Regions from separate parts of the Cellulomonas fengjieae genome, predicted to be linked through region 3. Evidence: predicted binding sites of a transcription regulator. Region 3 holds the regulator's gene; each other region holds the start of a gene.

Region 1 (2,263 bases), 1.6 Mb from region 3:
CTCTCGCTGTCGTCTCCGGCCCACGACCGGTGGTGGTCGTAGGGGATGCGGTGGTCGAGCTCGCACCGCGTGGCCGGCTGGCGGCAGCCGGGGAAGGTGCAGGTCACGTCGCGGGCCTGGACCGTGCGGGTCAGATCGGCACCGGGACGGTAGGTGGTGGTCCCCACCGAGCTGACCCGACCGATCGGGTCGGTCAGCAGGCGGCGCCACGTGGCGTCCTGGGCCAGCTCGCGTGCGACCTGGGCGGGGATCGGACCGTACGAGCCGAGCAGGCCCGGCTGGTCGTCCAGGCCGGCCAGCGTGGTCGCGGCGACCGTCACCTGCAGGGCCACACGCTGCCCGTGCCGGGTGGGCAGCGGTGTCCCGTCGGGCGTCGCCTGCCGGTCGAGGATCCCGGTGAACACGTCCGCGAACGCGTCCGCGCGCCGCTGGCCGACGCTGCGGTCGTCGCCGTCCGTGGCGGCGTGCCCCGCGAGAGCGTCCACCGCCGTGAAGGCGGCGGTCGCGACCTCGGCGGGCAGATAGGCCATGAACCAGGCCATCGCGTGGCCGGCCGGCCGCAGCTCGACACCCCGGTCGGCGCGCTCCTTGACCCGGCGACGCTCGGCCGCCGCGGCGTCGGCACCGATCACCGCGGCGCGCACGTGGTGAGCCAGCTGGCGGGCGGTGAGCTCCCCGGCACGCTGCACAGCGTCGGCGATCACCAGGTCGGCGGTGTCGCGCTCGGCGGACAGCGACTCGGCGAGGATCACGTCGACCTTGCGCGCGTCGAGGGCGCCCGCGGCCCAGGCGTCGGCCAGCGCCGGGTGCCGTGCCACGTTCGAGGCGCGCAGGAACAGGTCCTGTGCTGCCCTGCCGGTGCAGGCCAGTGCGCACGCCAGCTCGTCGGGCACCCGGGCGAGGGCGTCGACGGTGCGCGCCTCGATCTCGCGGACGGCCACCGCCTGGGCGGCCTGCGCCATCGCGATGACCTGCTGCCACGCCGTGACCGTGTTGACCAGCGCCGTGTCCGAGACGTCCGCGACCTGGACGGACTCCAGCATCCCGGCGAGCCCGGCGACGCTGACCTCCGGGATCGGGAACGCGTCGATGTGCCGCAGGTTCACCACCCGCTGCGTGACCGACGCCGGCGTATCCGCACAGGACGCAGCCACACCGGACGCAGCCACCCGCGAAGCGCCTGCGCCGGTCGCACGGGGACGGGGCGAGATCCATTCCGGCTCGTCCCGCCAGCCGGGCTGCGACCAGCCGGATGCGCGACCGGCGTCTGCCTCCACACGTGCGTGCTCGAGCACCGCCGTCACGATCCTCACCTCCCGCGCGTGTCATCAGCCCGTTGATCCGCTAGAACAAATGTACGACCAGGGTCTGACACTCGCCCGCAGCCCCACGGTGGCTGACGCTCGACCCGTCCCGGAGTTCGTACACTTGTTCGATGGTCCGCGACATCGACTGGTCGAAGTGGCAGCGCACGCCACGCGGCTGGGTGCGGGTGCCGCCGTCGGGCTGCCCCGCGGGGCACCGGTGGACCACGAACGGTCCGGGCCGGCCGTCGGAACGGTTCGTCACCTGCGGCTGCACGGTGGACCGGCACCACACGCTGTGGGTCTGCCCCGCCTGTGGCATGCACTGCGCCGAGGGGTGCGCGGACCCGGCACTGTGGGCGGGGACGACGGTCTCGTCGGGGATCGTCGGCGACCGCCGCGGAGTGGTGTAGTGGTGCGCATGCGAGGCGGCGGGCTCATCGGGGTGGCGGTGCTGGTGCTCGCGGGCTGTGCCGCGCCCGACGTCCCCCGGTCGAGCCCGTCGCCGACCCCGGTGCAGGTGAGCGCGCCCGCCGAGGTCGCGCCGGAGCCGGCGGACGCCCCGGTGGTGGCGAGCGCGCCGGCCTTCACGTCGGCGATCAGCGAGATCACCCCGGAGCTCGCCGCCCGCATGGAGCCGTCGTGGCGTCCGGGCTGCCCCGTGCCGCTCGAGGACCTGCGCTACGTGTCGGTCACGCACCGTGGCTTCGACGGGCTGGACCGGCAGGGCGAGCTGGTGGTGCACGCCGACGCCGCGCAGGACATGGTCACCGTGTTCCGCGCCCTCTTCGACGCCGGGTACCCGGTCCGCTCGATGCGGCTGGTGGACGACTTCGACGCGAGCGACGACGACTCCATGGCGGCGGACAACACCTCGGCGTTCAACTGCCGGGCCATCACGGGCGGCTCCGAGTGGTCGGAGCACGCCTACGGTCGGGCCATCGACCTCAACCCCGTGG
Region 2 (2,263 bases), 1.7 Mb from region 3:
ACGGGAGCAGGACCAGGCACGCGGGCGCGGCGACCGCCGAGAGCGACAGGACCCACGCCCCGGTCGCCTCGGCGAGTGCCTCGGTGGCGATGAGGCCGGTCCACAGCGCGATGGCGACGCCGGCGCGGGGCGGCAGGCCGACCAGGTGGCGGGCGGGCTGGCCGGGCCTGTCCGGGAGCCGGCGGGCCAGGCGGCGCGCGACGGCGGCGGCGAGGATGACGCCGGCCAGGAGAGCGCCGGCGAGTACGGCAACCAGGAGCGTCGAGCTCTCCCGATCCTCGGCCACGAGCTCGAAGCACTGCCCCTGTCCCGGGCAGGGCACCACGCCCGTCCGACTGGGCGCGACGACTGCGGCCGCGGACCACGCCAGGGCACCGGCGGCCAGCAGGAGGACGAGAACGCGCGAGCCCGGCTCCGCGGCGATCCGCACGCGCGACGTCCGCACCCAGACGAACTCGCCCAGCGTCCGCGGCCCGCCCGGAGCGGGCCGTGCGTGGTGCTGCAACCTCCTGCGCTCCCCCGCGTCCGAACGGACGCTCAGGCTCATCGCCACGGCCATGACGCCGAATACCGTCCACATCGACAAGAACCCGCGCGGGTCCTGGGTGACCGCGGTGCTGTAGAGCGGCAGGAGAAGCAGCCACGCCCGGCCCATCAGGTTGCGGCGCACGTTTCCCGGCGAGCAGATGTCCCGCCGGACCCACTCGCGGTACTGGGCCGGGACGCGCAGGTCGAACAGCCGGTACGGAAGGTAGTACCGCAGGGGCGGAGTCTGCCGGCAGCGGGCCGCGATCCCGCCACGAAGCAGGCCCAGCGCCGTGCGGGCGTCCAGCCGACGGGCGCCGTCCGGTGCGAGGTCCAGCAGCAGTGCCGTGACCTCCGCACCGCGCTGCTCGCGCCAGGCCGGCGGGTACGCCCGCAGCCAGAAGGCGGCGGACCGTTCGAGACCGCGCATCAGGCGGGTCCGAGCGCTGCGCGCGGCGGCCGGGCGGCGAGCACACGCCTGGCCAGGGAGGCGAGGTCGGTCAGTCGGGCGGTCTCTGCGGCAAGGGCCGCCCGGCCGTCGGGGGTGAGGCGGTAGTAGCGGCGCAGCCGGCCGTCGACGACGAGCTCCCCGGACGCCTCGATGTAACCCGCCTCGACCAGGCGGTCGAGGATGCCGTAGAGCGTGCCCGCGCCGAGCCGGACGCGGCCGTCCGACATCGCCTTGACCGCCTGGACGACGCCGTAGCCGTGGCGGGGCTCCTCCGCGAGCGACAGCAGGACGAAGTACGCCTGCTCGCTCATCCCGAATGCCACTGCCGATATATATCGGCTGGCGACCTATCCGGGCAAGGGTCCCATCGATCTCACGTCCGAGGTCGACGTGCCTGGGCGGGCCAGCCTGTGCACAACCGGAACGCATGTCGGCCGTCGCTCGTACACTTGTTCGATACGACGCGGAGGTGGAACGGATGACGACGGTTCTCGAGCAGGTGCTCGACACGGCATCCCGCCCTGCCTCGCGCGATGCCCGCGACGCAGCGGTGCCGGCATGGCGCGACTCGGGCTGGCGGTCCCGCCCGGCTCGCTCGGACCTCCCCACCACGGTGCCCGATGACGTGCCGGGCGTCCGTGACGCGGTCGGTTCCCAGGACGTCGGCGTGGCGGGCCTGGCTGATCGTCCCGAGCGGTCGGTCGCTGGCGGGGATGTGGGCGTGCTGGCCACGATGCTGGGGTCGGTTCCTGTCGCGGACCTGTCGGACGTGGCGCTGGTCAACGCGGTCGCTGCCTGGGGGCAGGTGATCGCGATGGCGCAGGCGGCGCAGGCGGAGGTGGTTCGCGAGATCGAGGCTCGCACGGTCGATGCTCTGGCACGGGTTCCCGACGAGCTCGCGTGCGCGCTGGTGTGCACCCGCAGGGCCGCGCAGGACCTGTTCCTGCGCGCCTGGGGCGCCGGGCAGCATCCCGCTGTGGCCGACGCGTGGGCGGCCGGCGCCATCGACGCGCGCAAGGTCGACGTGATCCTGGCCGAGGCGGCTCAGGTCGAGGCGGGTGCCGTGCGCGCGGTGGTCGCGGACGCCGTCGAGCAGGCGGTCGAGCTCACCGCTGCCCAGCTGACCCGTCACCTGCGGGCGAGCGTCATCGGCAGCGACCCGGCCGCGGCGGAGAGGCGGCGGGTCACCGAGCGCGAGCGGCGCGGGGTGTTCCTGGACCTGGCCCCCGACGCGATGGCCCGCCTGATCGCCTACCTGCCCGCCGCCGAGGCCACCGCGGCGTTCAC
Region 3 (2,263 bases):
AAGCCCGGCCAGTCCCGGCTGGACCTGGCGGAGGCGACCATCGGGCTGGTCCGCAAGGTGCTCCCGGCGCTGGTCGAGGTCGCGCCGGACGCGGTCTACGTGATGGTCACCAACCCGGTCGACGTCGTGACGTACGCCGCGCTCAAGATCTCCGGCCTGCCGTCCTCGCAGCTGTTCGGCTCCGGCACGGTCCTGGACTCCTCGCGGCTGCGCTACCTGATCGCGCAGCACACGGGCGTGGCAGTGCAGAACGTCCACGCGTACATCGCGGGCGAGCACGGGGACACCGAGCTGCCCCTGTGGGGGTCCGCGAGCATCGGCTCGGTGCCGCTGCTCGAGTGGACCGGCGCCGGTGGCGACGGAGCCCTGACGGCCGACGTACGGGACAGGATCACGCGGGAGGTCGTCGAGTCGGCGTACCGGATCATCGAGGGCAAGGGCGCGACCAACTACGCGGTGGCCCTGGCCGGCTCGCGGATCATCGAGGCCGTCCTCAAGGACGAGGGGCGAGTGCTACCCGTGTCCTCGCTGCTCGACGACTTCTACGGGATCAGCGACGTCTGCCTGTCCGTCCCGGCGATCGTCGGGGCGCACGGCGTGGCCGAGCGGCTCCGCGTCCCGCTCTCGGAGGACGAGCTCGCCGGCCTGCGCTCGTCGGCGGACGCGGTCCGCTCGGTGGCGCGACGCTTCGGGTTCTGAGCGCCGCGCTCGGGTTCTCGCCGCGGAGGCGTCCGCACTGCGACCGTCGGGCCGCACCCTGCTGGGTGCGGCCCGACGGCTGTGTCACAGGCTGCGCAGCACGCTGACGACCCGGCCCAGGATGGTGGACTCGTCACCCGGGATGGGGGAGTAGGCGGCGTTGTGGGGCATGAGCCAGACGTGCCCGTCGATCCGCTTGAACGTCTTGACCGTGGCCTCGCCGTCGATCATCGCGGCGACGATCTCGCCGTTCTCCGCGACCGGCTGGCGCCGCACCACGACCCAGTCGCCGTCGCAGATCGCCGCGTCGACCATGGAGTCGCCGCTCACCTTGAGCAGGAAGAGGTCGCCGTCGCCGACCAGCTGACGGGGGAGCGGGAAGACGTCCTCCACCGCCTGCTCGGCGAGGATGGGCCCACCTGCCGCGATCCGCCCCACGACCGGGACGTAGGAGGGGGCGGGCAGGCGCTCGCCGTCCCCCTGGTCGGGGAAGCTCGCCCGGCGGCCGTCCGGCGCCGTCCACGTGCCCACGCCGCGCGAGTCGTCCGCGTGCACGACCTCGATGGCGCGAGGACGGTTCGGGTCCCGGCGCAGGTATCCCTTGCGCTCGAGCGCCATGAGCTGGTGCTTGACGCTCGACGGGCTGGTGAGGCCGACGGCCTCCCCGATCTCGCGCATGCTCGGCGGGTAGCCGCGGGACTCGACCGACGTCCGGATGGTGTCCAGCACGAGCCGCTGCCGCGCCGTGAGCCCGTCGGGGCCGGGTGCGCCGTCGGGCAGCGTGTGGATGGTCGCCAGGTCCTTCTCGGGCTGGGACGTGTCCCCTGAGTCCGTCACTGCGCTCCTCCTCGTCCGGCGGCCGCCTCGCAGCACGCTCAGCCTTCTCCGCCTGGTCCAGCCCGGGTCCGCGGAACCGTGACCTGCGCCGACGGTGGCTGCCCGGCGGCAGTGTCAGTGGCTCGTGGTCCGCTTGTGCTGCATCGCCAGCCTAGGGATGTCGGAGCCGAAGATCAAACATCTGTTCGATCGTGTCTCTCGACAGTGTCGGTGGATGCTGGTAGACATCGTACAGACGTTCGACGAACAGGCGTTCGACGATCAGCGGTACCCCGGTCAGCCGGGCCGAGCAGGAGCGAGAGACGTGATGAGCGCGATGGTGATGGGACCGGCGATGTCGACCGTGGCACCCCAGCGGGTGGCTGAGCGCGTGGCGTACCGCATACCCAACCGTGTGCCCAACCGCATGCCCGACCGCATGTCCAACCGCATGTCCCGCGGTACCGCCCGACCCACGACCCCTCACGGGGCAGAGCGCGTGGCGGACTCCGCCGTGGGTGCGCCCTCCGCGGCCGTGTCCGCTGCGCACCTGCGCCTCACCACGCGCGGCCGGGTCGTCCTGTGGCTGCTCGCGGCCACGGTCGTGGCGCTCGTCACGCTGCTCGGGAGCCAGGCGTCCGCGGACGGGCCGGTCACCGCGCAGGAGGTCCAGCGCCACGTGGTGCAGCCGGGCGAGACGCTGTGGCAGATCGCCGAGTCGGTGGCCACGCCGTCGCAGGACGTGCGG

Evidence for each region. The regulator LexA, encoded in region 3, represses DNA repair genes until DNA is damaged. The targets are predictions, from matches to a motif close to TCGAACANNTGTTCGA.
Region 1: the regulator LexA is predicted to act here: its motif matches at 1,346-1,361, upstream of KG102_RS14325 (HNH endonuclease signature motif containing protein).
Region 2: the regulator LexA is predicted to act here: its motif matches at 1,418-1,433, upstream of KG102_RS14855 (HNH endonuclease signature motif containing protein).

What each region holds. Positions count from the first base shown of each region.
Region 1 is NZ_CP074404.1:3,095,091-3,097,353, reverse strand. It holds gene KG102_RS14325 (HNH endonuclease signature motif containing protein) at 1-1,106, opposite strand, end outside; gene KG102_RS14320 (hypothetical protein) at 1,436-1,717, shown strand; gene KG102_RS14315 (M15 family metallopeptidase) at 1,726-2,263, shown strand, end outside.
Region 2 is NZ_CP074404.1:3,207,222-3,209,484, forward strand. It holds gene KG102_RS14845 (hypothetical protein) at 1-955, opposite strand, end outside; gene KG102_RS14850 (PadR family transcriptional regulator) at 955-1,287, opposite strand; gene KG102_RS14855 (HNH endonuclease signature motif containing protein) at 1,455-2,263, shown strand, end outside.
Region 3 is NZ_CP074404.1:1,505,551-1,507,813, forward strand. It holds gene KG102_RS06950 (L-lactate dehydrogenase) at 1-699, shown strand, start outside; gene lexA (transcriptional repressor LexA) at 784-1,536, opposite strand; gene KG102_RS06960 (LysM peptidoglycan-binding domain-containing protein) at 1,844-2,263, shown strand, end outside.